3 regions of the Pseudoalteromonas sp. DY56-GL22 genome follow, and region 3 is predicted to be linked to each of the others. Evidence: predicted binding sites of a transcription regulator. Region 3 holds the regulator's gene; each other region holds the start of a gene.

Region 1 (10,190 bases), on a different contig from region 3:
ACAAACCAATGTAGTGCGTTCAGCAATTGCTAACGCTATTGGTGAAGACAATGTACTTGAAACTGAAGCTGTAATGGCCGGTGAAGACTTTGGCCTTTATGGCCGTACAGAACAAAATGTGCCGATTACTTTGTTTTGGTTAGGCGGTGTTGAACCGAGTCAATATGACTCAGCAATGCAATCTGGCACAACATTACCTTCTTTACACTCAAGTAAGTTTGCACCTGATTACAAAAAAGCACTTCCTACTGGAATTACAGCAATGAGTAACGCCGCGGTTGCCCTATTCAACAAAAAGTAGTTTAGGCTGACTTAGCTCTGGACTTAGCCTTCCTTTTAAAACGTCGCTTTTGCGGCGTTTTTGGTAACTGGGCAAAGACTTGGCTATCGCATTGCTTGGCTTGCTCAACTAAAGCATTTAACTCTTCCAACAATGGTGTTAAAAATTGCTGATAACTCATATGCTGTTCAGCGATATTACCTAACGATGCTTCCCACTTAGCTGTTAAGTCAGGGCTAGCAAGCTGTTCTGGTAATGTACTTATGAGTGCTTTACCTGTTGCGGTAGCCAGAATGTTTTTACCCTGACGTTCTAAAAAACGGCGTTTAAATAAAAGCTCAAGAATACCGGCTCGCGTAGCTTCAGTACCAAGACCATCTGTTTCTTTAAGGATCTTTTTAATTTCTGGGTCTTTCACATACCGACTGATGCCTGTCATGGCACTTAATAAGGTCGCATCAGTAAAATGCGCTGGCGGTGTCGTCATTTTGTCTACTACTTCACCTTGATTGCAATGCAGCTGTTGACCTTTTTCAAGTGGCGGTAAGGTTTGCTCATCTTTTAACTCTGTTTTGCCCATTAATATTTTAAAGCCTAAGCTAACATCTTGCTTAGCTGCTGCTTTAAAAAGCCCACCCGCAATTTCGACCATTACTTTAGTTTCGTTAAAAACATAGTCTGGATAAAATTGGATTAAATAATGACGACAGATCAAGCGATAAATTTTTTGTTCATCACTATTTAATGACGCTGAGCGAAGTTGTTTTTCGGTAGGAACAATAGCGTGGTGAGCTGCCACTTTGCTGTCATTAAAACATTTACTCCGCTTACTGCTATCAGCTTGCTTACAAGCTTCAATTGCTTGACCTTCATTATTAGCGATGGCGGCAATGATACTCGCGGCATCTTTATGATGATCTTTTGGTAAATAGCGATTATCTGAACGAGGGTACGTAATTAACTTATGACGCTCATACAAGTTTTGGCAGGTATCTAGCACTTTTTGTGCAGGCATTGAAAACGCCTTTGCCGCATCAATCTGTAAAGCGGATAAATTATAAGGTAGCGGTGCCTGTTGTTTTTTTTGCTTTTGCTCAAGCTCAACCACTTTAGCTGGTTGATTAGTTATACGTGACACAACATTTTCAGCAAGCCCCCTATGCAATACTCGCCCTTCTTCATCTTGATAAGGTTCACATGCTTTACTTGGTTGCCACTTTGCAGCAAATGTTTGCTGCTGCTGAGTTTCAAGGTGAGCTAATACTTCATAAAAAGGTTTCGCTACAAAGTGAGTGATTTCATTATCACGATTAACGACTAAACCTAAAATAGGCGTTTGAACACGCCCAACAGATAGCACATTGCCAAATCCAGCTTTTTGCCCAGCAAGCGTATAGGCTCGAGTTAAATTCATGCCAAATAACCAATCGGCACGTGATCGAGCTAAGGCAGACACACTCAAAGGAATAAAATCGCGGTTCGATTTCAAATTATTTAGTGCTTTTTTAACTGCACTTAAGTTTAAGTCGCTGATCAAGAGTCGTTGAATTTGCTGTTTTTTGGCTTGGCTAAGTTTAACCTGTTCGATCACTTCATCAACCAATAGCTGGCCTTCCCTATCAGGGTCGCCAGCATGAATTATTGTACTTGCCTGCTTAATGAGCTTTTTTAGTACAGTAAGTTGTTTGCGTGTTTTTGCTTTAGGTTTTAATTGCCATTGTTCTGGCACGATAGGTAAATGCTCAAATCGCCATTTTTTAAAACTTGCATCGTAATCATCGGGCTCTGCTTGCTCAAGTAAATGACCAATACACCAAGAGACACAATCTCCATTACCAAGCTCTATATAACCATCATGTTTTTTTTGTGGTTTTGGTAGAGCATCTGCAATGGCTCGTGCCAAGGATGGTTTTTCGGCAATGTAAAGTTTCATAACGCAACACTAAATACTGTTTTTATAAACAGTAGTCTAGCACAGGATTTTTAACGAAGAAACGCCTTAAGCTTGCTGGCTTCGTCGAGTAAAAAGATAGATAAGTGGTAGGTAACATACGACCACAGTACCAATATTGATTAGCGGTAGCAGGGTCTTATACATGTAAGTGCTGTAAGACAAATCCCAAAGGTGGCGGTCAACTAAACGGAACAGTTGCAAAATAGGCGCCATTATCACAACCAACTGCCCTAAAACACTTTGCCATAAGTAGACTTTATCTTTAATACCTAAGTAAGCAATGATTGCCATCCAAGCAATATCATTAAAAGCCCAAACGACATAGCGCCAAATATAAATGTCATCAAATTCACGTAAGCCGCTATGAATTAAGGTACCGTATAAAAAGAAACATGCTGTTATTACGGTAAAGTGGAATGCCTGCCAATCTTTGCGGAGGTAGAAAACGAAAATAGCAGGGCTCAGAATGAACACCCAGCTATTATTCAAAATTGAGATGGTATATACAAACCAATCAGGCAAAATTAACTAACCTTAATCTGTTTTACCATCATCGTCGCCACTACCATTACCAGGCATGTAGCTATATTTATCAACTTTTTTCATTTTTATTCTCTATTACATTTGTTAATGAGGCTTAACTTTAATTGATTTACTGCCTTACATCAATAGGTTCAGATTCGTGTGCTTTACCTTGCATAATAGAGATTTCAACACGGCGATTTCGCTTGCGATCTTCGTCGGTTACATTCGGTACTAAAGGCCTCGTTTCTGCGTGGCCGACTACCATCATACGGGACTTATCAAACCCTGGCGCTTTTTCCATTTCACTGGCAACTGCCACCGCACGCTTTGATGATAAATCCCAATTATTGGTATAAAGCTCATTCGATACTTGGAAGTCATCAGTGTGCCCTGACACAGTTATTTCACCTGGCACATCTTTTAACAGCGTAGCAATATCACGAATGATAGGTTTAAACTTTGGCTGTAAAAAAGCACTACCTGATGGGAATGAACCATTCTCACGAATGCGAATAATAATTTGCTGGCCTAATGACTCAAGCTCAATTGCCCCATCCATAATTTGCTGTTCTAGTTGCTGGGCAATTTTCTTCACAAGCTCATTGGTTTGTTCTTGATCAGCTGCAGAAATTGACTGCTCCAAGGCTTGTTGCTGAGCCGTACTTTGCGATTCTCCACCACGCTTATTACCGCGCTGTTCTTGACGACCACCGGCGGAGCTTTCGTCGCCAGCCTGAAACTCAAGCATTTGTTGCGTCATTTCTACGGTTTGTTGCTGAATCGTTTCAATAGGTGTTGGCTCAGGTTTGCCTGGAGTGAACTCCATGGCAATGACCGAGGTTCCCTTTGGAATATCTTTTACTTCAATTTTATTTTGTACACCAAAAGCAAACTTCATAGAGCCAGCAATTTGCTTAAACTTCAGTACGTCCATTTCTGAGAAAGCAAGCAAGAGTACAAAGAAGCACATTAATAATGACATTAAATCCGCGAAGGTACCCATCCATGCAGGCAAGCCTGGTGGAGGACATTTGCACTCTTCATCTGACATGCTCTACTCCTCGGTATCAACTTTACGTTTTGATTCGGCTAAGTAGTTTTTCAAAATACCTTCAATTACTTTCGGGTTCTGACCGTCTTGAATACCTAGCACCGCGTCAAGAATTAAGCGTTGATTAAGGGCTTCTTCGTCTTTACGCAGTTCTAGTTTTACCTGAATTGGAATAGCGACAACGTTTGCTAAGAAAGCACCATAAAGAGTTGTTAAAAGGGCAACTGCCATTGCTGGGCCGATTGCCTTTGGGTCATCCATGTTTGATAACATAGCAACCAGACCGATTAGCGTACCGATCATACCCATTGCAGGCGCAATATCGGCAAGTGATTTGAATAAACCAGCACCGAGTTCATGACGGTTAGCAGTAAGAGAAATATCTTTTTGCAGCGTGGCGCGAACGACATCAGCATCATGACCATCCACTAACATATCGACCCCTTTACGCATAAAACCGTTGGGGATTTCAGCTTCTTCTAATGCTAAGAAGCCACCTTTACGTGCAGAATCAGCTAATTCTACTGCTTTTTCAATTAATTCTTCCGGAGATTCGATTTTGAACATAAAAGCTTTTGCTGCCACTTTACCTATGCCCAAAAATTGCCCCATGGTGAAATTTGATAATACAATAAAAATCGAACCACCAAATACAATGACCACCGAAGGCGTGTTGTAAAACATTGCAACTTGGCCATCACTACTTAACACCATCGACATAGCAATTAAGCCTATGGCACCAAGAATACCTATTATGGTTGCTAAATCCACATACCCCTCCAGAGGAACAATTACACGATACACTCAAGTATCAAATTTTTATTATTAACTGCTTATCGGCAAGCAGTTGAAATACTTAAATCATTAAATGAATTAATTTTATTTTAATGTAAGATTTTTAAGCTACAAGTTTAAGCTGTATTTAAAATCGTAAAAATAGCATACTAAAAATGAATTATGCGTAAAAAAACACATCATTCTTTGACCTAGTTTAGCATTCCCCCTAAAATTGGCCTCACTTTCTAACAGCTACCGAGGCCACAATGGCAACAAAGAAACCAGAAAACTTAAGCTTTGAAGAAGCACTGGATGAATTATCTCAAATTGTTGCACAAATGGAGCAAGGTGAATTGTCACTGGAACAATCACTAAAACAATTTGAACGCGGCATTGCGCTAGCAAACGCTTCGTCTGGTAAGTTACAACAAGCCGAACAAAAAGTTGCCATTTTAATGGGTAACGATAGCCAAGCGCCTCTTAGCAATTTTGATTCAAACTTGGACTAATTAAGTGCAATTAAAAGAACAATTACAACGCGCTCGTGAAGACGTAGAAGCACACTTAAATCGCTATTTTGAACAGCCACTTAATACCGAAAAAAACATCAAAGAAGCCACCCACTACGGTGTTCTAAATGGTGGTAAACGCTTACGTCCTTACCTTGTATATGCAACGGGCCGGATGATGGGCGCGGACAAGGCCGATCTTGATATTCTTGCCGCCGCTATTGAGTGTATTCATAGCTATTCTTTAGTTCATGATGACTTACCAGCAATGGATGATGATGACTTAAGACGTGGCCGCCCTACCTGTCATATTGTCTATGGCGAAGCACAAGCCATACTCGCAGGTGATGCCTTACAAACACTGGCATTTGATTTAATTGCCAATCATCAATTTGCTGTTTCTGCGAGCCAGCAAGTAAAAATGATTGCCTCATTAAGCAAAGCCTCAGGTATTGAAGGTATGGTAGGTGGGCAAGCACTGGATATTGAAGCGACCGATAAAGAAATTACAGTTGCTCAGCTAGAGCGCATTCATCAGCTAAAAACGGGTGCCTTGCTTAATTGTGCAATTACACTCGGTGCATTGAGTGCAAAAAGCTGTGATGAACATACACTCGCGCAATTAAACCGATTCGGTCAAGCAATTGGGCTGGCCTTTCAGGTACAAGACGATATCCTTGATGTAGAAGCTGATACTGAAACATTAGGTAAGCCACAGGGTTCCGATGTTGCTGCAAACAAAGCAACCTACCCTGCTTTATTAGGGATGGCAGGCGCAAAGCACAAAGCACAAGATTTGCTGGCTCAAGCTCATCAAGCTCTTGAGGCTATTGATTACGACACCAGCGAATTGGCGAGTCTTGCAAGCTATATTGTTGAACGCAATTATTAATACCTAAAAAGAAAGACAAAATAACTAAAAAATCGGAGCGGCAATGGGCTATAATGCACTCTGGTTAGCGAAGGATGTATAAAAAATCATGACACTTGATAGTAGCAAGTATCCATTATTAAGTTTGGTTGACGAACCAGCACAACTGCGTGATTTAGCGCAAGACAAGTTACCTGCGTTTAGTAAAGAGTTACGCGAATACCTACTTAACTCAGTTTCGCAAAGTAGTGGTCATCTAGCATCAGGTTTAGGCACTGTTGAGTTAACAGTTGCACTGCATTATGTTTATAACACTCCTGAAGATCGTTTAGTTTGGGATGTGGGTCATCAAGCATACCCGCATAAAATCTTAACGGGTCGTCGTGACCAAATGCATACTATTCGTCAAAAAGACGGTTTGCACCCTTTCCCATTCCGTGAAGAAAGCCCTTACGATACATTTAGTGTTGGTCATTCGAGCACCTCAATTTCAGCAGCCTTAGGTATGGCCATTGCTGCAGAAAAAGAAGGTAAAGATCGTAAAACTGTTGCTGTTATTGGCGATGGTGCGATCACTGCTGGTATGGCATTTGAAGCAATGAATCACATGGGTGATGTTAACCCTAACGTGTTAATTATCTTAAACGACAATGAAATGTCGATTTCAGAAAACGTAGGTGCACTCAATAACCACTTTGCCCGAATTTTATCTGGCAGCTTCTACACCAATATTCGTGAAGGCAGTAAAAAGCTCCTTTCTGGTTTACCGCCTGTGAAAGAACTTGCTAGCCGCATGGAAGAGCACCTAAAAGGGATGGTCATTCCGGGCACGTTCTTTGAAGAGTTAGGCCTAAATTACATCGGCCCAATCGATGGTCATGATGTAAATATGTTGGTTGATACCTTACGTAATATGCGTAACCTTAAAGGCCCACAGTTACTACATATTAAAACGCAAAAAGGTAAAGGTTATAAGCCTGCTGAAGCGGATCCAATTGGCTACCACGGCGTACCAAAATTTGATCCGAGCATGTCGAAATTACCAAAATCAAAACCGGGTGCTGCCACATTCTCAAATGTGTTTGGTGACTGGTTATGCGATATGGCAGCCCAAGACGACAAGCTAATGGCAATTACCCCTGCGATGCGTGAAGGTTCAGGCATGGTGCGTTTTTCAAAAGAGTATCCTGCGCAATACTTTGATGTGGCGATTGCTGAACAACATGCTGTAACGCTTGCAGCAGGCCTTGCTTGTGAAGGGTTGAAGCCTGTTGTTGCTATTTATTCAAGCTTTTTACAACGCGCTTACGATCAACTTATCCACGATGTAGCATTACAAAACTTACCTGTTTTATTCGCTATTGACCGTGCAGGTATTGTTGGTGCTGATGGTGAAACTCACCAAGGCGCCTATGACTTAAGTTTTATGCGCTGTATTCCTAATATGATTATTATGGCGCCAAGCGACACTAACGAGTGCCGCCAAATGCTTTACACTGGCTACCAATGCAATCAACCTGTCGCTGTTCGTTACCCACGTGGTAGTGCCGGCAATTGTGATGTTGAATCAACAATGAGTGCGATTGAAATCGGTAAAGCGCGTAGTATCAAACAAGGTAGTAAAGTGGCCATCTTGTCGTTTGGTACGCTGTTAGAGAGCGCCAAAGTAGCCGCAGATGAGCTAAATGCAACAGTGATTGATATGCGCTTTATCAAACCACTTGATACTGAAGCTATTAATGAGTTACTTAGCAGCCATGATGTCATTGTTACTTTAGAAGACAATGCCATTGCAGGCGGTGCTGGTTCTGCTGTGAATGAATATTTGGCTGCAATCAAAGCCGATGTGACTATCTTAAATTTAGGTATTCCAGATGAGTTCATTAAGCATGGCACACAAGATGAAATGCACGCTGAGATGGGCCTAGATGCCAATGGCATCTTAACTCGCATTAAAGAGTTCATGGCTTAAAAACTATACGCAATTCATTAAAAAGGAGCCTCATGGCTCCTTTTTTATTATTTAAAACCATACACATAAAAAATAACTTACCTATTTTCTATTTTCTTGCATCCAATATCTTTAGCTAGCCGTTTATTCATTGAGGTTAACTCGTGAGCACGTATTTTGTCGTTAAACAATACAGGTTGTTTGTTCACATTTGATGGAATATTTAAAAGGTATAGACAAATGAATACGATTAAAAGTAAAGCTATTAAAGATCAACAACTCGCTAATTCAAAACTATCTAAGGTCATGTTTTCTGCCATTGCTCTTGCTGTGATGCTGGGTATTACAGGGTGTGATGGAGATGATGGTAAAGATGGTGCTATGGGAGCTCAAGGTGCAGCAGGGCTAGATGGTACTAATGGTGTCGATGGCCAAAATGGCGCTGATGGTCAAAATGGCGCTGATGGTATGAATGGCAACGATGGCGCTCCTGGCTTTGCATCAGCAACATTTATATTAGCGAACAATGGCTCAGATAATGCGGGCACTATCAACCTCATTGATCAAAATGCCGCTAAACTCACAACATTTAATACTGGTGCTAATGAAGGTGTTGTTTTCGATAGCTTAGGTAATTTAGTGCAAGCTGCTGATTCTGGAAATGGAGCACTGAGTACCGTATGCCAAGTGTTAAACCGTGCAGATGGCATGTACACCAATAATATTGATCGTACATTAACTGGCACAAACACCACACTTGTAAATCCGAAGGGCATACATATTTCTAATAAATATGGTCTTGTTTTTATTGCTGATTTCAATGCTATGCAAGTAACTGTATTTGGTAAAGAAGCTGCAGGCGATGTAGCACCATTAGCAACAACGGTAACTGATGCAACACCATGGGATCTTACGTACGATGAAAATAATGATCGTCTTTACGTCGCACTAACTAATGGTGATGTTGCTGTTTACGACAGTTATGTAATGGGTGGTTTTGCTGCAACACCAACTCGAACCATTACACCAAGTGATGAAACTGGTACAAAAATCTCAGTCAATATTCATGGTATTGCTTTAGATATGACTAGTAACAAGCTTGTGCTGTCTGATGTAGGTAGTGCATCTGATGCAACAGATGGTGCACTCTTTGTCATTTCAAATGCTGCTCAAGCAGATGGTATGGTAGCGGTTGACCGTCATATAGCAGGCCCAATGTCTATGCTCGGTAACCCTGTGGATATAAGTCTTACTGGCAGCGACTTGCGTGTGGCTGAAAAATCAAATGATGCAGTTTTAGTATTTAGTAATATATTTGCAGGCGAAAGTGGTGATGTATCACCAGATCTCATCACGCCAACAACAAAACCTGAATCAATAACAGAAACCGTTATGCATAATAATATGCAAGATAGCTCTGATAGTATTATGGTTAACATGCCCCTGCTCGGTGTAGCTGTAAGTAGTAACCCAGGAACAGTAGGTCCAACAACAGGTCAAATTAGTCGTTTAAACGCACCTTTAACAGCCGAACTGGCAACGTATAATGCAAGTCAAACAATTGAAAGTGTGGCTTTTGATAAGTCTGGCACTAGCTACGCAACATTTGATGATGCAGTTACATCGATGGGTGGTATCGTTATTTCAAACAAGGTTGCAACACAGCGTAACGGCGAAAGTTACGCAACCAACCAAGATAGAACAATCATGGGAGCAAGTACTGGTATTATCTCACCAAAAGGTATTGATATAGCTTCAGATACAGGCATGATTTTTGTTGCTGAATTTAATGCAACAACGCCTGGTGTTCTCATTTTCTCTAGCTGCGCAACAGGTGATGTAAGCCCATTAATGACCCTAACACCCAGTGCTAGTGCACGCCCTTGGGATGTAGACTATGATCCATCAACTGACAGGGCATTTGTTGCACTTACCAATGGCACAATTGCTGTTTTTGATGAAGTGAAAAGCAAGTGGATGTCAGGTATGACAACCATTACAGGTGAAGATCGTTTAATTACCCCTGCATCGGGCGGCACTGCATTTGCTGCACCAACCAATATTCATGGTATTGATTACGACCCATTAAGTGACTCACTAATAGTTTCTGATGTTGGCTCTGCAGCCGATGCCACCGACGGGAAAATTTATGTGATTAATAGTGCCGCTATGGCCAGTGGTTTAACCAATGTAAGTGTAAATATCGCAGGTCCTGCAAGCCAATTAGGTAACCCTGTCGATATTATGTATACGGGTAATGATTTATATGTTG
Region 2 (10,190 bases), on a different contig from region 3:
CAAATTTCATTGCTATGTTCATTTAACTCGTTAAGATAGCAAGTTCACAATGTTAAATTAATGTTTATTTCTTGTTTATTGGTAGATCAAAATGAAATTACCCGATCAAAAATCTTTTCTTTTCTCCGTTATTCTTGCTGTTTTAGGTTTTGTGGTTGTTAAGTTCGCACTTGCAAGCTTAGCTTTAGACCCAGCATTGCTATTTGGTGCAGGCTTATTAATTGGTGCTTTGGTTATTACAGCACTTTCATCAGCGTCAAGTGAGGAGGCCGAAGTAAAAACAAAAACACTTTATGTTGGCAACCTACCTTATCGTGCTAATGAAGGTGTTGTTCGTGCTTTATTCGAAGAACAAGGCAAAGTTTTCAATGTACGTTTATTAAAAGATAAAAATACAGGTAAACGTCGTGGCTTTGGTTTTGTTGAAATGGCTGAAGCTGATGCAGATAAAGCAATCAATCAATTAAATGATAGCGAATTCCAACAACGTACTTTAAAAGTGCGTGAAGCAAAACAAAAACAAGAGAACGAAGCTAACAGCTTTCGTGAGGGATCTGATCAGTCAGCGTAATAAGCTCAACGCTTAATTGCGAATGACCAATAGGAGCCGTTGCATAATAGTGCAGCGGCTTTTTTTTATCTGTAGTAAGAGTAAAGCCTCGTAGAGCAATTAAACTTTCAACGCGCTTAGCAATCGCTTTGCCTGAGTCAATAAGGAAGATCTGTTGTTTATAGTAGTCACTAATCGCGCTGGCTAGTAATGGAAAGTGTGTACAGCCAAGTACCAGTACATCTATATCTTCTGCTATCGCTAAATTACTCAATACTTTCTCAAGCTTTGCTTTATTGATTTTCTGCGTATGAAATAGTGTTTCTGCAATTTCTACCAGCTCAGTTGAGCCATATAAGCTGACTTGTGTGTCTTGGCTATGAGTACTAATTAAATTTGCAGTATAGCGACTCTTGATGGTTGATGGTGTTGCCAGTAAACCAATATGTTTGCTGTTACTTATAGCGCAAGCAGGTTTTATTGCAGGTACTACCCCGACAACTTCTATACTTGTGTGCTGACGAATAGTATCTAAGGCAGAGGTAGAGGCGGTATTACACGCAATAACTAGAATATCAACCTGTAAGTTTGCTGTCTCGATAAACTGTAGTAGCGCTAAAAGGCGGGCTATGATCGTTTGCTGACTTTGCGCGCCATAGGGCAATAAAGCATTGTCCATAAAATAACTATAATCAGCATCTGGGATCAATACTTGGATCTGCTCAAGTACGGTTGTTCCACCTATACCAGAATCAAACACCATTATATGAACTGACAAACTGCTTACCTCGGATCATCAAAGGTCAGCAGTTTGCCATGCAGCTTTATAAAAAGAAAGAAAGGACTAAGCCTCTTCTTCTGTTGCCGAGCGTAGCTTATTCATTTGTTCGAACATTGCTTTGGTATAATCCACCAGCTTACTGACTTCTTCTTTATCTTGGTTTAACCATTGTAAGATGCCAGCCAGTTCATTTTGCAAACCAATATCGCCCGCTTTATTAAACGCCTGTTTCAAATCGTCATTAAATGGCGCTATTTTCTCAGCAACTTCTTTTTCAGGAGCAGGTTTATATTCTTCATACCCTTTGATAGCGGCTACTGTTTTGGTTTGTTTTAGATCCATGGTAAAGCCGACTAGTTGCTCGTTACCTAAGTTCAGCTCTTTAGCTTGTTCAAAGGCTTCTTCTAATGAACCAGAGAAGAATGTTTCGCTAACACTCTGTAAATCTTCCATCAATTCGTTGATAGCTTGCTGCTCTTGCTCATTTAAATCACCATTGACTGACATCGAGAATGATAAATCACGTGATTGCGAAGACTCACTGACAAAGGCTTCGTTGTCGCCATTTTTGCTATAACTGCTTGCAGACTTACTTTCGTATGCATCAGCAAAGCTAATACTTACTTCGTCACCTTCAGCGGTGGTGAAAGTGTACTCCGCGTTATTACTTAAGCTGATGTATTGAGCTTGGCTAACTGAAACCGCATTAGGTTTAGGATTGAACAAGTCTTCTTCTAATTCATCAATACCTTTAAAGATACCTTCTTTAGACTTTTCGATACCCTCTTCGATGTCATCGTTAAGAATACCTGACTCTTTAAGCTCATCATACGCATCGTCGATGCCCATTTGCACACCTTTACGTGCATCACCTAGCATGCCTTTGAGTTTTTCATCATCAGCACCATCGGCTTTTGCTTTACGAAGTGCACCGCCAACAAAGTCGAGTACGTTTTTCACGATCTCTTCAAAGTCGAACAGCGGTTTATCTTTTTTCTCTTCGGCTTTAGGTAAACCAAGTGCCTCAGCAAGTTTATCATCAAGAACTTTTGCCGCGAGCTCACGACCGCGTTGTTGATAACTATCTTGACGATTTTGAATGGTAGGCTGCTGCAGAGCCTGTTTACCATTGTATTTATTCACATTTGTATTAGGCATATAGCCTAGGTTGCCAATTTTCATGATCCGACTCCATGTTATGGTTAACTCATTATCGGCCAAAAACCAAAGAACTTAAGTTTTTTGTATAAAAAAACGACACTAAAATAAATAACAAAACTAGACAAATCCTCAGCGCTCCCTACAATAGCGCCGTTATAAAGCTAAGAGATAAAAGGTAATCAGCCATGGCGGTTATAAAAATTGATACAACTCAATATGATGCACAATTGAGTGAGAAAGAGCAGCGCATCACCTCACAGTTTCGACGTTTTGGGGTCGAAAAATTAGAAGTGTTCGGCTCTGATCCTATTCATTACCGCCAACGTGCAGAGTTTCGTGTTTGGCATGAAGGTGAAGACCTGTTTCACATCATGTTTGATCAACAAACTAAAGAAAAGATCCGCGTAGATGAGTTTGACCCTGCAGCACCTTTAGTGGGTGAAGTGATGCAAGCGATGATCGAAAACTTAAAAGACAATGAAGTTCTGCGCCGTAAGCTGTTTCAAATCGATTACCTTTCAAGCTTAAGTGGCGAGATCCTTGTTAGCTTGTTGTATCACAAACAACTAGATGAGCAGTGGCTACAAGCAATTAAAGAGCTTAAAGCAAAACTGAGCACACAGTTTAAGATTGATTTTATTGGCCGTGCTCGTAAGCAAAAAGAAGTGATTGGTAATGACTATGTTATCGAGCGTTTAAACGTAAACGGTAAAGAGCTTATTTATCAGCAAGTCGAAAATAGCTTTACGCAACCGAATGCGAAAGTAAACATCAAGATGCTAGAGTGGGCACAAGCGCTTTGCCAACCCCTCAATAATGACTTACTGGAGTTATATTGTGGAAATGGTAACTTTTCGATTGCTCTTGCGGGTTCATTCGACCGGGTATTAGCCACTGAGATATCAAAATCATCGGTTTACTCAGCACAATACAATATTGCACAAAACAAGGTTGAGAACTTAGATATCATTCGTATGTCGAGTGAAGAGTTCACTCAAGCAATGAAAGGCGAACGTACCTTCTCTCGTTTAGATGGCATAGACCTGAAAAGCTATAACTGCCAAACAATCTTGGTGGATCCACCACGTGCTGGAATGGACACGCTAACTTGTGACCTAGTTGCGAACTACGACAACATTATTTATATCTCGTGTAATCCCGATACCCTAGAACGTGACCTTGATCACTTATGCAAAACCCATGAAGTAAAACGTTTTGCAATTTTTGATCAATTCCCTTACACCCATCACATTGAATCAGGTGTGTTTTTACAACGTAAATAAAATCACTCTGCCAGCGCAGCAAATAGCGCTGGCAACTGCTGCTCGCTGAATACAGCTATACCATTGTCAGTTAACAGCTTTGCAGTTAACCCCATTCCTGAAATTTTCTTTCCTGAATGACTACCATCGTAAATAGTATTGCGACCACATGACGGGCTTGATTCTTTTAACAACGCATAGCGAATGCCCTGTTTTTTGCAAAGTTTAAGTGCTTGTTCTGCGCCATAAGCAAACTGCACTGTGACATCTTGCGCATCTTTGGTAAGTACTCTACCCACTTTGATTTCTGCAGGCGGCCTTGGTGTAGGTAAGCCACCAGCTACTTCAGGGCAGAATGCAACGAGCCTTTCTTGCTGTTTAAGAGTTTCTAAACCAGGATGGAGTAAGTTTTGCGATTGCCCGTCATAACGAACAGGGTTTCCTAACAAACAGCTTGAAACTAATAGTTTTTGCATTTGCTTTACCAATAAAAAAGCTCCGCGAACGGAGCTTTGAATTAAATTTAACTAATTAGCTTATTTATCAGCTAGGTAGTTAATTAAATCTGCCATGCTCTTTGCATCACTGATGCCTGAGTCCGCACCTAAGATTAAGCGATATTTACCATTAACAATAAAAGTTGGAACGCCTTTTAAAGCACCTTTTTGTTGGTAGTATTCTTGGTCGCGTTTCATTTTAGACGCCATAGTACGTACAGAAAAGCTGTTGTAGTACTTATCAAAATCTTCAGCCGATACACCTTGTGAAACAAAGATGTCTTTCATATCAGCTAGTTCGTTAATACGAGCACGCTTACCGTGAATATGATTAAACACAGCGGCTACTAACGCGTCTTTCTGTGGTAACACATTAGCCGTCGCATAACCTTGCGCTAAGATGGTTTGAATTTCTGGGTCACGAGGACCTGAAAAATCAACATGGCTCTTTTTGAATTTAACGCCATCTTTAAGAAGTGTTTTAAGCTCTTTCACAACTGGCTCGAAGTTATTACAGTGTGGGCAGTAGAATGAGAAGAACTCTTTTACTTCTGGCTTTTTAGAAGCGCGTGCATCAATCGTTTCATAATGCTTACCTTCTTCATATTGAGCAGCTGAGGCATTTGCCGCTAAACCTAGCGTGGCAGCCATTAATACAGCTTTTACTAACTTGATCATTACTTCTTTACTCCAAAATTATTGTTTTAATAAAAATTCGACTAATTCATCAAGCATCTGCTGGCTTTTGATGGTATTTAAATTAATTTTGTATTTATCATTGACGATAAAAGTTGGTACACCTGTTAAGGCGCCCATGTCTGAATATTTTTGCTGCTTATCTTGCATCGCTTTTTCAGCGCTAATCACTGGCATGCTTGCAATTTCAGCATCAAACACTTCATTACTAATACCATTAGTTGCAAGTAGTGCTTTAACGTCTTTCATGTCTTTAAGTAAGGCACGTTGTCTATGGATGCTGTTAAAGATTTGATCAGCTACTTGTTCTGCTTTGCCATGTTGCTTAGCAATTAAGTAGGCATAGCTTAAGTTACTTTGAGTTTGCTTAGACACACCGCCTAAAAAGTTAACATGACTTTTTACAAATTCAGTCCCTTCAGGAAGACTTGCCGTTAATGCTTTTGCAACTGGTTCAAACTGAAAACAGTGTGGGCAATAAAATGAAAAGAACTCGGTTACTTGAGGTGTTGCACTTTTCTCAACTTTTAATACTTCGTATTGATTACCTGCTTCAAAATCAGCAGCAAAGGCCGCAAAAGGTAAACATAAAATGAGTAGACTTAACTTTAATTTTTTAAACATTGTTCTCTCGACTTTATTAACTTTAAAAATTTATGGTAATAATTTTAATGGTGCTTCTTGTAGCGCTGCAAGCTGTTCTTTTAACGCTAGTATTTGCTGCTCCCAGTATTTGTCTTCAGCAAACCATGAAAAGTTCCGCGGGAACGCAGGATCATCCCACCTTTTCGCCAACCAGCCCATGTAATGCACCATTCGCATCGCTCTAAGTGGTTCAATCAGCTTTAATTGGCTGTGATCAAAATCGCTAAATTCTTCGTACGCTGCGACTAAAGTGTCTAACTGTAACAGTTGATTGTTACGATCGCCACTGAGCATCATCCAAAGATCTTGAATTGCAGGCCCTTGTCGACTGTCGTCTAAATCAACAAACATTAATGCATCACCAGACCACAGTATATTGCCAGCATGACAGTCACCGTGCAGACGAATAGTTTCAACATTTTTATACTGCTGTGTGGTTTCTTTGATCACCAAATCTAAAATAGTATAAAAGGCGTTCTCTAATGCCATTGGCACCAAGTTACTTGCCTGTAACTGAACTTTAGCTGTCTTAAGATATTCTTCACAGCTGATCACAGGTCTATGTTCAAATGGCTTTGCTTTTGCTACTTGGTGCATTCGCCCAATTAAGCGGCCAAGTACATCGAGTTGATCTAAATTATCAACTTCAAAAATACGCCCGCCCACACTTGGGAATAACGTAAACAAATAACCATCATGCTCAAATAAGCTTTGCCCTTCGATAATAACAGGCGCAACAACCGGCACTTCGGCCTCAGCGAGTTCAAATGCAAATGCATGCTCTTCTAAGATTTGCGCCTTACTCCAGCGCTCTGGACGGTAAAACTTAACAACATAACGATGGCCATCTTCTGCTTTAAATTGATAAACACGGTTCTCGTAGCTATTTAATGCCAGCAGCCCTGATTCAGCATAAACACCGATACTTTCAACCGCATCTAAAATTGAATCGGGTGTAAGGTCTACAAAACTAAATTTACTCATAATGCCTCATCATATAAAAAAAGCGGGAAAATCCCGCTTTTTATTCATTCGCTCAGTGTACTTAATTATCGCGCCTTAAAGAAGTTACTCGGCTGTGAAATCTGCACATCAGGCTCACCATCGACAGAAAGTACGAACTCAAACTTCGTCATGGGCTTTTTCAAATCATAAGGATCAACAACCAATGACAGTGGCACGTTATAAGACTCGCCAGAAGGTACTGTGAAAGTTTGTTTGCCAATGTACTCAAAGTTATCAAGCCCTTCAACACGAATATTAAAGGTTTGCTGATGCTGAGCTTTGTTAATTACTTTTAGTGTATAGGTGTTTTCAACTAGGCCATTAAAGTCAACACGGTATAGCTGATTACGGTCACGGATGATATCCAACTCCATCGGTTTACGCATCGCAATATTTGCCACCAGCGCCCCTGTTAACACCACTAAGATAACTAAATAACCAATTAACTTAGGGCGCAGTGCGTGTGTTTTGTTGTCTGGCGTTTCTAAGTTGCGTTCTGTGGTGTAGGAAATAAGTCCGCGTGGGTAATTCATTTTATCCATCACCCCATCACACGCATCGATACATGCACCACAGTTAATACACTCATATTGTAAGCCGTTACGAATATCGATCCCCGTTGGGCACACCTGCACACATAAGTTACAGTCGATACAATCACCTAAGCCAAGCTCTTTTGGATCTTGCTTGCGTGAACGTGGGCCGCGGCTCTCACCACGTGCCTCATCATAGCTCACGGTAAAGGTGTCTTTATCGAACATAGCTGATTGAAAGCGAGAATAAGGGCAAATGTGCAAGCACATAATCTCGCGCATCCAACCCGCATTACCATAAGTACAGACTGCAAATACGGCTAAACAAATATACGAATACGCTGTTGCATCAAGGGTAAAAAGATCAGGTAGCAACTGGCGGATAGGCGTAAAATAACCAACAAAAGTAAATGCTGTATAAAGTGAGAATAACCACCAGCTACCGTGCTTGGCGCTTTTTCGCCAAAACTTATCAAAGTCCATCGGGCGTTGATCTAGTTTCTTTCGCTGATTAGCTGTACCTTCAAACTTTTCTTCAAACCAAATAAAAATGAAAGTCCAAACAGTTTGTGGGCAAGTATAACCACACCAAACCCGTCCATAGAAAGTAGTTACTAAGAACAACGCAAACGCCGCCAACATTAAAATGAAAGCAAGGATAGTCAGATCTTGTGGCCAGAGGGTTAATCCAAAAATGTTAAACTTTTGCCCTACCAAATCGAACAGTACAGCTTGCTGGCCATGGAAGTTGATCCAAGGTAGTAGCATGAACGCAAGCATGCCGATAAAACCAATTCGTTGTCTCAACAGTTGGTGTAAACCCGTTACAGCTCGAACATAAATACGGTTACGTGGATTAAATCTATCATCGAGGGAAGCGTTTTCCGGTTTCTGGATTTTTACTTCCGTTGGGATATTTTTAACCTTAATCTGATTATCCATTAAAATTCCTCAACGCCACTAGGAAATAATACTCAAACATATGTTTGCAGTAAGAGGTTTCTGTGCCAATAAGCAAATCAGAATACATCTCATTACGTTCAAAGATTTCTGAAACTTTAAATCTATATATTGCATTATACTCAATCTATGGAAAATTTCAGGGTTAGATTTCATATACGAACTTTTAACTATTTAATCGTATCTGCTTGCTTTTAAAACAACCATTTTATTAAACTTGCAGCTACCACCTATTCATTTAGATCAAAGTTTATTGGACTATGAAAAAATTTCTCATCTTAGTGCTTATAATTTTAGCACTTTTCACAATTGATCATCCTTTGATCAAAGAACCTAGGGACAGGTTACTAGGTGAGGGAGTCGGTATGATTTCTGATGCTAGTAAGGTAAACCGAAGTCCTGCCGCTAATATGGCTAAAAATAATATTAAGTCACAACTTAATTTATCAAACTCAGAGCTTGAGTATATTGAAGACACATTCACTACCGACGATAAACTACAACTCTTTCACCTTCATTATTGCCGTGAAAAAGATATTAACTTGTACTTTTATGGCGAACGCTTGAATCGTGTTTGTAGTATTGTTTCGAATGCGCTTGAAGAAAGGCTAAACAAGTAATGGACTTTTCTGCTTTAAACAAAAAAACCAGCGACTCGTTTGCTAAACAACGTAATATGCTAAAGAAGCTGGGCAAGGGTCAAACCTTATACTGCGAAGAGTGTAAAGGCGCCCTCACCTTAGATTTGAAAACTGATCAGCCAGGTAAAGGCGTTGTATGCTGTGCCAAAGGTTGCACAAACATCCTACTCGAGCTGGGTTAGTTCCAGCTCTCATCATTATATAGTTGGCTATTTACAGCAACGACTTCAATTAACTCTGCAAAGCCAGCGGCGAATTCATTCATTACTTCATATTGCTGCTGGCATAGTTGCCCTTCTGATAAACCATTATCAGTTGCAAGGGCTGCAATTTCACTCGCTTCAAGGGTAAAAAAGCCTAAGCTTTGCAGAGCTGTAGCCAAGGCTTCTTTTAACTCATCAGCTAACTGTGGCGCGCTTAATAGCTTGTTAACGTAACCTTGCGCACCATGCATAAAACCTTGGCTCCAATGCTGACATTCTTGAATATCTAGGTATTGTTGCCCTTGCGAGCTCAGCTGTAGGCTCACAGGTAATGCAAAACCCGTCTCGAATACTTGTTCGCTGATCTGTTGATATAAAGCCATAAATGCAAACAGCACTTGCTCATCCATTTGCCCATCAGAACCAGGTGCAACTTCTTCTAACCACTGGTGAACATCAAGCGGCTCAGGAGCACAGATCACCGCAAATAAATAACCTTGGGTTTGCGCCAAGCTAAGCGCATCTTGATGCTGCGCTAAAAACTGACTTAAAAGCTCGCTTTGCTGCTTTGAAAACTCAGGTAATTGCATACTATTCAATTAATCCAATTTAAAAGTTAAGCGGATAACGACCTTCGTTATCAGGACGACCAAGAAACTTCGCAGCATCATGCACTTCTTTCGGTAAGCTTGCTTCAGGCTTAATATAACCAGCTACTTTAAAGTCTAGGTTCGCTTTTAATACTGCATCAGCTTCAAGCCCTAAACGGTTTTCAGGGTCTACAAGTACTGCTACATCACCGGATTTACAGCTTAAACGGCCACTTAAAGGACCAATGCTAAACCAGTTATTCATTCCTTTCACATCAATGTTCGGGCTCGCAATTTCGCCGCTTAGACTTTCACAATAAGGCTCGCCTGAACTGTACTCATCTAAATCTACAATCACACGACCTTGCGCACTAATCGGCAAAGGTAGTTGTAAACGTTGCATGGCACGTTCAACTGTTAAGCGTAAAGTGGTCTTTTTCACAGTAACCGCTTGGTTAAATAAACCGTAAGAAAAATCAGCATGGCCTGAAATATCCGCTTTATCACGAGGATCACCAAAACGTACCGTACCCACTAATTTACCTGTAAACAGTGACCACCCCGACAATTGCCAACGCACATTGTTTAATTGCTCACCATCAAAACGTACCTGCATAATGCGCCCGTCCCATAGCGTGCCACTGGCTTTACCTAATTGTAATTGCT
Region 3 (10,190 bases):
TATAATCGGCATAAGAGACAAGCCAGCGTTCAGTATGTTGGTTTTTTGACGTGTTATGACGCAGACGACGGCGCATCATAATAAATTACTCGTCAACTAAGCTTGGGCGCTCTACACGGTACGCCTCAAGTTTTAGTTCGATATTTAGTGGGCTTTCACCTTGCGAAATAGCAATAATGCCTTCAGCGAGTAGTTCATGATACAGCATTTTTTGTTCCACTTGCTGCTTGAGTTTATTCGCCATAGGCAAAAATAATAAGTTCGCTAAACCAACACCATAAATCGTGGCAATAAACGCTGTAGCAACACCGGCACCCAGTTTTTCAGGATCGGTGATAAATTGCATGGCCTGAATCAAACCGAGTACTGCACCTAAAATACCAATTGTAGGGCTATAACCGCCCATAGCTTCATAAACTCGGCTTACCTCGAGTAAGCGTTCGCGTTCAAGCATTAAATCAATTTCAAGCGTATCTCTAAGCTTTTGCTCATCAATACCATCAACAAGTAGACTCAAGCCCTTTGCCGCATACGGGTCTGAGTGCGACAGCGCTTCCGACTCAAGGGCTAAGTAACCTTCTTGACGTGCTTTATGTGACCAACGCTTTACTTGCTCGATTGCTGCATCAATATCGTGATACGGCGGAAAAAACACCCAATGACTGATCTTAAGTGTTTTAGTAAAAACACTAGCAGGAGTCTGAAGCATGACAGCCCCAAGCGTACCACCAAGCACGATGATAAGCGCAGGACCATTAAACAGTGCAGAAACAACCCCGCCCTCTAATGCATAACCAAAGGCGATGGCACTTACTGCGACAATTAAGCCAAAGAAAGACAGTTTATCCACAACCAGTCTCACGCGTTAAACGATTCGCAACATCTGCGAGCGCTAAGCTTTCACTCGCCAAGCCGGCATTAGCAACAGCTTGTGGCATACCATACACCACACTGGTTTTTTCATCTTGCGCCCAAATAGTCGCACCGACTTGCTTAAGCATACGCGCACCATCACGGCCATCTGCGCCCATGCCCGTTAATACTACAGCTAGCACATCACCGCCGAAGGTTTTTGCAGCACTTGCAAAAGTCACATCAACACTCGGCTTGTAAGTAATACGCGGACTATCGTCTTCAAATACTCGCAGAGTGCGAGAACCACCACGCCCCTCTATTAGCATTTGTTGGCCACCTGGCGCTAAGTAAGCGGTGCCAGGCACTAAACGGTCACCATTTTGCGCTTCTTTAACATTGATTTTGCATAAGCCATTTAGCCTTGCAGCAAAAGCTGGCGTAAACGCAGCTGGCATATGCTGAATAAGCAAAATAGGATGTGGGAAATTAGCTGGCAGCTGAGTCAAAATTGTTTGAAGCGCCACAGGTCCACCGGTTGATGTACCGATAGCAACCAATTGATATTTCTTGCCCGAAGCGCGAATATTACTCGTATTCGATGACGATGCAGCCGGCGAACTTGCAGCAGCAGGACGACTAAAACTGCGATCAGGCTGGACAATACCGCTACTGCTTGTAGCGCCACTACTTCTTAGTGTAGGAGTCGGAGTTGATCTCGAAATAGGTGCTGGTCGCGAAAAACGAGAAATGCGACGGCGACCAATTTCTTTTACTTTATTTTGTAAAAGCGCGATTGCATCTTCATTATTGCGTGCAATGTCTTCGAACTTTTTCGGTAAAAAATCAAGGGCCCCAGCATCCAATGCATCTAGGGTTGCTGTTGCGCCATCACGGGTGAGTGATGAGAACATTAAAATAGGAGTCGGTGTTGCTGCCATTATTTCTTTCACGGCACTAATGCCATCAAGAACCGGCATTTCAACATCCATAGTAATTACATCAGGTTTTAATTCACGGGCTTTATCGACCGCTTCACGACCGTTTACGGCAAAACCAATTACTTGAATATTGCTGTCTTGCTCTAAAATTTCGCTGACTCTGCGGCGAAAAAAGCTTGAATCATCAACAACTAATACTTTGACTGCCATTGGCACTCTCTTGTTTTATATCACTTAAAGTGCAGTTAAACGCTGCACTTTATTATTTATTATTAGCCAACGTAGTGTTTAAGCATGCTAGGTACGTCGAGGATCAATGCAATCCCACCATCAGAAGTAATTGTCGCACCAGCCATGCCTGGCGTACCTTGCAATAAGGCATCTAAAGGTTTGATAACAACTTCTTCCTGGCCAATTAACGAGTCAACCACAAAGCCCACTTGTTTAGTACCGATTTGCACAATAACTACGTGACCTTCAGCTTTACGCTCTTGGCGGTTGGCACCTTTTACTAACCAATGTTGTAAATAGAAAAGCGGGATCGCTTTTTCACGCACAATTATTGTCAGTTGACCATCAACGACATTAGTTTTAGTTAAATCAAGATGGAAAATTTCACTCACACCAGCAAGTGGTAAAGCAAATGTTTGCTCGCCAACAATAACCATAAGAGTCGGTAAAATAGCCAGTGTTAATGGCACCTTGATTTCTAATACAGTACCTACACCCAGCTCTGACTGAATATTGACAGAGCCATTTAACTGGGTGATTTTTGTTTTTACTACATCCATGCCGACGCCGCGGCCTGAAATATCAGATATCTCTTCTTTGGTTGAGAAACCAGGCGCAAAAATTAAGTTGTAAGCTTCGGTATCCGACAAGCGGCTTGCTTGGTCGTGATCAATCACACCTTTGCTGATAGCAATTTTTTTCAACTTCTCAGCATCCATACCTGCACCATCATCACGAATGGTCAATAAGATATGATCGCCTTCTTGCGAAGCAGAAAGAGTGACTGTACCGGTACGTGGTTTACCCGCGGCTTCACGCACATCTGGCATTTCAATACCATGGTCAACCGAGTTACGAACTAAATGCACGAGCGGATCGGCAAGCGCTTCTACTAAGTTTTTATCTAAATCGGTTTCTTCACCAACCAGCTGCAGGTTAATGTCTTTTTTCAAGCTGCGAGCTAAGTCACGCACAACGCGTGGGAAGCGGCCAAATACTTTCTTAATTGGCTGCATGCGGGTTTTCATCACCGCACCTTGCAGGTCTGCAGTTACCACATCTAAATTAGAGATGGCTTTACCCATTGATTCGCTGTTACTGTTATTTGCAAGGCTAACCAAACGGTTGCGTACTAATACCAGCTCACCCACCATGTTCATGATTTCGTCCAAGCGCTTGGTATCAACACGAACCGTTGTTTCAGCTTGTGGTGGTGGCGCTTTTTTCGGTGCAGCAGAAGCTGCTGGTGCTTTTGCAGGAGCTGGAGCCGGTTTAGGTGCAGCTGCGGCAGGCTTAGGAGTAGGTGCCGGTTTTGATGCTGCTGGCTGTGCCGGTTTTGCAGGTTCAGCTTTAGGTGGTTCAGGCGCTTTTTCTGGCGCAGCCGTTTCTAAAGACTGTGGAGCTGTACCTTTACCATGTAATTCATCAAGCAACGCCTCAAACTCGTCATCGCTAATTTCATCGTCTGAGTCACTGCTTGTAGTATCTACTGCTGGCGCTTGAGGAGTTGGTTGTGCAGATTTTACGGTTTCAGGTTTGGCTATATTTTCTTGTTTTACTTCACCAAAATTACCAACACCATGTAATTCGTCTAATAAACTGTCGAATTCATCATCGGTGATGTCATCACTATCACTGCTAATAGCTTCAGGAGCAGCCGCTGCTGGCCCTTGACCTTTACCATGTAATTCATCGAGGAGGCTTTCAAACTCATCTTCAGTAATTTCATCAATATTCTGTGGTTCTGCCTTACTATCAGCAAGACCGCCGCCATCAAACAACATATCAAACGCAAATGGATCATCTTCATCAATATTGTCTGCTGCCGTGTTAGCTGTTACTTCAGGTGCATCAACAACAGCCTCTTCAACAGCAGGTTCTTCAGGTGCAACTGCTACATCGTCTGCTACTGATACATCTTCACCTGCAAGCTCTTCCGCTGTAGGTGGTTGGCTTAATTTATGAAGAACGTCTAGAAGCGCAGGATCTGCAGGCTCTGGTTGCTCACGATTTTGAATCGTTGCGAACATTTCGTTGATGGTATCCAGAGCTTGTAAAATAACATCCATAAGCTCAGGAGTGACACTGCGAACACCTTGGCGTAATAAATCGAAAACATTCTCTGCACCGTGACACGCATCAACAAGTTCAGTCATGCTTAAAAAGCCTGCACCGCCTTTGACAGTGTGGAAGCCTCTAAAAATGGCGTTTAAGAGATCTTTGTCTTCGGGATTGTTCTCAAGCTCAACTAATTGCTCTGACAAAAGCTCTAAGATTTCTCCTGCCTCAACAAGGAAATCCTGTAAAATATCTTCATCGACTTCAAAGCTCATGCAGCTACTCTCCTCTTAGAAGCCCAGACTTGATAATAGATCATCGACTTCATCTTGTCCTGAGACAACATCATCACGAGAGTCTTTATCAATAATCGGCCCTTCAGGACCTGCTAGTGTATCACTTGTTGCAGGTGCTTTTTCTATGGCCTGTTTTTCTTGTTGTTGATGACCATCTTCTTGACTGCCAAACACAGTTAAGAGATTAATTAAACTGTCTTCTACTTCTCGCACTAACTCAATGACGCGACGGATTACTTGCCCCGTCAAATCTTGATAGTCCTGTGCCATCAGCACATTGGTCATCAAGCCCTGTAGCTCATCGGTTTTAGTATGCGAGTTATTCATAAAATTATCTAAGCTATGACATAGCTTTTTAAACTCACCGAGCTCTATTTCTCGGCTCATTAAACGATCCCACGTTGGTTTAATCGTCGCTATTTCATCTGCAAGTTGTTGCGCTATAGGTAAACTAGCTTCAACTGCATCCATGGTTTTGTTAGCGGCGCTTTCTGTCATTTCCATAACATAATTTAAGCGCTGCTTAGCGTCTGGGATCGCATCGGTAGTTAAATCTGAAAGACGAGTATCTAGATCAAAGTTTTTTAGCGCTTCATGTAATTGTCGCGTCAGTTTACCGATTTCAGCAAACAGCTCTGATTGTTCTTTTGATGCTGTTTCAAGTATCAGCTGATCAGCTTTTTCTTGTTCACCATTTTCAAGAAACTCAACAAGTTGACGAGCTTGCTCTAAACTTATTTGAGGCGCAGCTAGTGCTGACATAAGCCTCTCCCCTTAGATTAACCTAAACGTTCAAACACTTTTTCCAATTTGGTTTTAAGTGTCGCAGCAGTGAATGGTTTAACGATATAGCCATTAACACCCGCTTGAGCAGCAGCAACAATTTGTTCTTTTTTCGCTTCAGCTGTCACCATTAATACAGGAATATGCTTAAGGCTATCATCAGCACGAATTGCTCTTAACAAATCAATGCCTTGCATACCTGGCATGTTCCAATCTGTTACAACAAAATCAAATTCTTGATTTTGTAGCATTGGCAATGCTGTTGACCCATCGTCAGCTTCCTGCACATTGGTAAAACCTAAATCCCTTAATAGATTTTTAATGATACGTCTCATTGTAGAAAAATCATCAACAACAAGAATTTTCATGTTTTTATCCAAAACATCCTCCGGTGAGGTTTGAACCTATATTTACTTACTACTAATTAATCCAGTCATTGATTTTTGCTTTGAGCTTAATCATCGCCTGACCATGTATCTGACTCACACGCGATTCACTAACATCGAGTATGTGTCCTATTTCTTTTAAGTTCATTTCGTCGTTGTAGTACAAAGACAAAACAAGTGCATCTCTTTCTGGTAACGATTGGATAGCCGTTAATAGAGACTGGTTAAACCGCTCATTTTTAACGTTATTAAACGGTTTGTCTAGTCCTAAATCCTGACCTACAGGTGTAATGACGTCTTCATCAACGCCTAAGTCCTCTATACCTAATACTTTACTAGAATTTACATCATGTAGAATATGATGGTACTCATCGAGCGTTATATCAAGTTTTTCAGCGACTTCTGTATCTTTAGGTTCACGATTTAGCGTGCTTTCTAATTCGGAAATGGTTTCAGCCACAAGGCGAGCATTTCGGTGAACTGAGCGTGGTGCCCAGTCACCTCTACGAATTTCGTCTAACATCGCACCACGAATACGAATTCCAGCGAAAGTTTCGAAACTAGCCCCTTTGCTAGCATCAAAGTTTTTTGATGCTTCAATTAGGCCTATCATGCCTGATTGAATTAAATCATCGAGTTGGACACTGGCAGGTAAACGAGCAATTAGATGGCACGCCACTTTTTTAACTAAAGAGGCATGTTTTTCAACAATCGCATTTAAGTTTTGTGCTGATTGATATCCCATCGCTTTATTCACCGATGTTGTCATAGTTAGCCGTTTACTAGTTTTTCAATGAAAAATTCTAAATGGCCAGAAGGTTGATTAGGGATCGGCCACTTAACTGCTTTTGTTGCTAATGTTTTAAACGCCACCGCAGCTGGTGAGTTTGGAAATAATTCAACAATCACCTTTTGACGTCGCGTAGATTTACGCATGTTCTCGTCATAAGGAATGGTAGCTACCAACTCCATTGAAACGTCTAAAAAGCGATCCGTTACTTTTGAAAGTTTAGCAAATAATTCTTGCCCTTCACGCAAACTGCGCACCATATTGGCAACAATTTTAAATTTATATACGCCATGCTCACGGCTAAGCACTTTTATAAGCGCATAAGCATCGGTAATTGAGGTAGGTTCATCGCATACAACCACAACAACATCTTGGGCTGCACGAGAAAAGCTTAATACCATGTCAGAAATACCTGCAGCGGTATCGACAATTAAAATATCAAACTCAGTGTTTAACTCGCTAAAAGCGCGGATAAGGCCTGCATGCTCAGATGGTGTTAATTCCACCATGCTTTGCGAACCAGACGTCGCTGGTACAATTTTTATACCTGCAGGACCTTCAACGAGAATTTCGTCAAGCTCACACTCGCCTGACAAAACATGAGATAAGTTACGTTCAACACGAAGGCCAAGCATCACGTCACAGTTTGCCAAACCTAAATCGGCATCTAGTACTAATACACGATTTCCTTGCTGCCCTAATGCGATTGCGGTGTTGAGTGAAACATTGGTTTTACCCACTCCACCTTTACCGCCAGTCACAGCGATAACTTTAACGCCACTATTATTATTTTGATTCATTTTGCGCAGGCCGCTTGCTTGATCTAATACTGTGTTAATCATACATCCCTACTGTGTTCGACGCTACTGCTTGACGTCGTGAATGTTGTGCTTTTGCTCGTTTTAAATACAATTGTTCAGCTTTTTTCACTAGTTTTTCAGCATTCGCTACGCGAATATCTTCAGGAACACGCTGACCGTTAGTAAGATACCCTATTGGCAGGCGATTTTGAATCGCTATACTAATAATCTCACCTAAACTTAAAGATTCATCCAATTTAGTGAAGATACAGCCACTTAGATGAACCTTTTTAAAGTGTCTTACGGTTTCTTGCAACACATTTATCTGTGCTGTCGCACTTAATACTAAATAACTACGAATATCAACACGCTGATTACGCATTAAGGTGTTTAATTGCTCAGTTAAACGTAAATCACGTTGGCTCATACCCGCTGTATCTATTAATACTAGACGCTTATTACGTAAATGGTATAGCACTTCAGCTAATTCATTCGCATCTTTTACCTGCTTAACACCACAGCCAATAATACGACCATAAGTAGCCAATTGTTCGTAGGCACCAATTCTATATGTATCAGTGGTGATCAACGCCACTTTATCAGCACCATATTTTTGTGCGCCCAGTGCAGCTAATTTCGCAACAGTCGTTGTTTTACCAACACCCGTTGGGCCCACTAATGCGAATACACCACCTTGACGTAGGATTTCGTTATTCGTTGTATGCATTTGGTTTTCAACCATTTGCAGTAATGCTTGCCACGCTTGTTGACGTGATACATCATCAGGAATGAAACAGGCCATTTGCTCAGCAACATCACGTTCAATGCCCATACCCGCTAAGCGGTCAATCATACATGCACGAGTCGGATCGCGGCGAGCCATATCTTGTTGCATTAAGCCAGATACTTGGTGTTCAAGTAATTGACGAATCGCATTCATTTCTTCGCGCATGGTCGTCATTTCTGATTGATTCGCAGGTGCTGAGTTTTTGTGCTCAGCGGGTGAATCTAAATCATCAAAACCAGAATCTAAATCGTCATCAAAACCTAAGCTATGTGCTTGAGTTTGTACACGAGGTGCTGCCTGCGATTGATAACGAGGAGCTTGCTTATATTCAGGCTGTTGCTGCTCAAAGCTTGGCTCTTTTGCTTGATAGTGTTCACTCGTATCAATACCAGATTGACTAAACATTGACGCAAGCTCTGGCGAACGAGGGCGTGGGGCTTGACGCTCAAGTAACGCTTGAAGGCTATCAGCAACTTTCGCTTGCGGCTCAGGTTTAGCACGCATTGGCTCAGGTTTAACAAAGTTATGCTGTGGAGCAGGTGCTGATTGTGCCACTGCTGGTTTAGCTTCGGCTTTCGGGGCTGCTTTGTCGTAATCAACAGCTGCAACGATTTCAACGCCGTTAGCAAGCTTTTTGTTCGACATAATAACCGCATCAACACCTAGTTCATCTTTCACTTCTTTCAGTGCTGTGCGCATATCTTTAGCAAAAAAACGTTTAATTTTCATGGTTCAACCCCTTTACTATCCTATTGTTGGCCTACTGAGCTGACAATCTTAATCTGTCTTTCGTCTGGTACCTCTTGGTAAGACATCACCCTTAAACCTGGGATGGTGTACTTAACGAAGCGAGATAACACAGTTCTTAACATTCCTGACGTTAACAGTATCGAAGGTTCACCGGCCATTTCTTGGTTTTGATGCGCTTCATTCAATGATTGTTGAAGTCGCTCTGCAAGGCTTGGCTCTATTCCGGCACCTTCGTCACCTGCATTCTGAAGTGACTGATGCAACATCTGTTCCAACTCAGGCGCCAAGGTTATGACAGGGATCTCAGAAGACATACCAACAGCATCTTGAACGATCAATCTGCGCAGTGAAATTCGCACTGCAGCCGTTAGTACATCAGGGTCTTGGCTACGTGGGCCATACTCAACAAGGGTTTGAACAATCGAGCGCATATCGCGAATTGCCACCCCTTCATTGAGTAAGTTTTGTAGCACTTTTACGATAGTAGTGAGTGGTAATACGTCAGGAACCAGCCCTTCAACAAGACGAGGATGACTCTTCGCTAACATATCTAATAAGTTTTGCACTTCTTCATGACCAAGCAGTAAAGCTGCGCTATTAGTAAGTAACTGACTAATATGAGTTGCAACCACAGTTGCTGAATCAACGACTGTATAGCCAAGTGATTGTGCTTCATCTTTTTGATCTGGTTTGATCCAAACCGCATCTAGACCAAATGCAGGGTCTTTTGTGGCAACCCCTTTGATTGGACCAAATACTTGGCCTGGATTAATCGCTAACTCATCACCATGCTTAAGCTCACCCTCACCGCTTGAAACACCCATCATAGTGATTCTGTAAGCGTTAGGGTCCAGTTCTAAGTTATCGCGAATATGCACAGGAGGTACCAAGAAACCAAGCTCCTGAGACAGTTTCTTACGCACACCTTTGATACGATTTAATAGTTCACCACCTTGAGATTGGTCAACAAGTGGAATTAAGCGATAACCCACTTCTAAACCAATAACGTCAACCTGTTGAACATCATCCCAACCCAGTTCTTTTTGCTCTTGTTTATTAGCAACACCTGTTCCTGGCGCACCACCATTTGCTTCTTGCTCTGCTTTTTCGGCTTCTGCTTTGGCTTTTTGTTGTTGGGTGAAGTAAGCAAGGTAACCCAGTAATCCACCTAGGCTTAAAAATGCAATATGCGGCATACCTGGCACTAGACCCATGATGATCAAAATACCTGATGCGATATACAAAGACTTTTCGTTACCTAGCTGAGTCTTAACTTGGTCGCCCATGTTGTGCGATTCATTTTGACGGGTAACAACGATTGCAGTACCGATTGACAGTAACAATGAAGGCAGTTGTGCAACTAGACCATCACCAATGGTTAGCAAGGTGTACACTTCCATCGCACGGCTGAACGATAAATCATGTTGGATCATACCAACAAATAAACCACCAACGATGTTAATCACTAGAATAACGATACCCGCTATTGCATCGCCTTTTACGAACTTACTCGCAC

Evidence for each region. Region 3 encodes FliA, which starts transcription of late flagellar genes. Its sites were predicted from a motif close to CTAAAGNTNNNNNNNNNNNNGCCGATA; they were not measured.
Region 1: the regulator FliA is predicted to act here: its motif matches at 4,645-4,671, upstream of pomA (flagellar motor protein PomA).
Region 2: the regulator FliA is predicted to act here: its motif matches at 2,543-2,569, upstream of NO991_RS20325 (DUF5610 domain-containing protein).

Annotation. Positions count from the first base shown of each region.
Region 1 is NZ_JANHZR010000007.1:251,601-261,790, reverse strand. Features, by position in the region: gene NO991_RS16260 (M20 family metallopeptidase) at 1-301, shown strand, start outside; gene NO991_RS16255 (DNA topoisomerase III) at 303-2,213, opposite strand; gene NO991_RS16250 (hypothetical protein) at 2,280-2,756, opposite strand; gene NO991_RS16245 (flagellar motor protein MotB) at 2,887-3,810, opposite strand; gene pomA (flagellar motor protein PomA) at 3,814-4,581, opposite strand; gene xseB (exodeoxyribonuclease VII small subunit) at 4,854-5,096, shown strand; gene ispA ((2E,6E)-farnesyl diphosphate synthase) at 5,101-5,988, shown strand; gene dxs (1-deoxy-D-xylulose-5-phosphate synthase) at 6,077-7,939, shown strand; gene NO991_RS16220 (hypothetical protein) at 8,225-10,190, shown strand, end outside.
Region 2 is NZ_JANHZR010000018.1:14,649-24,838, reverse strand. Features, by position in the region: gene NO991_RS20335 (RNA-binding protein) at 92-571, shown strand; gene murI (glutamate racemase) at 534-1,328, opposite strand; gene NO991_RS20325 (DUF5610 domain-containing protein) at 1,395-2,513, opposite strand; gene trmA (tRNA (uridine(54)-C5)-methyltransferase TrmA) at 2,678-3,775, shown strand; gene NO991_RS20315 (DUF523 domain-containing protein) at 3,778-4,230, opposite strand; gene NO991_RS20310 (thiol:disulfide interchange protein DsbA/DsbL) at 4,291-4,929, opposite strand; gene NO991_RS20305 (thiol:disulfide interchange protein DsbA/DsbL) at 4,948-5,571, opposite strand; gene NO991_RS20300 (serine/threonine protein kinase) at 5,602-6,576, opposite strand; gene ccoG (cytochrome c oxidase accessory protein CcoG) at 6,642-8,072, opposite strand; gene NO991_RS20290 (hypothetical protein) at 8,351-8,710, shown strand; gene NO991_RS20285 (hypothetical protein) at 8,710-8,913, shown strand; gene NO991_RS20280 (YecA family protein) at 8,910-9,524, opposite strand; gene NO991_RS20275 (type II secretion system protein N) at 9,544-10,190, opposite strand, start outside.
Region 3 is NZ_JANHZR010000005.1:61,822-72,011, reverse strand. Features, by position in the region: gene NO991_RS12445 (flagellar motor protein MotB) at 1-79, opposite strand, end outside; gene NO991_RS12440 (flagellar motor protein) at 86-850, opposite strand; gene NO991_RS12435 (chemotaxis response regulator protein-glutamate methylesterase) at 843-2,003, opposite strand; gene NO991_RS12430 (chemotaxis protein CheA) at 2,066-4,357, opposite strand; gene NO991_RS12425 (protein phosphatase CheZ) at 4,373-5,140, opposite strand; gene cheY (chemotaxis response regulator CheY) at 5,158-5,541, opposite strand; gene NO991_RS12415 (RNA polymerase sigma factor FliA) at 5,582-6,292, opposite strand; gene NO991_RS12410 (MinD/ParA family protein) at 6,319-7,179, opposite strand; gene flhF (flagellar biosynthesis protein FlhF) at 7,172-8,653, opposite strand; gene flhA (flagellar biosynthesis protein FlhA) at 8,674-10,190, opposite strand, start outside.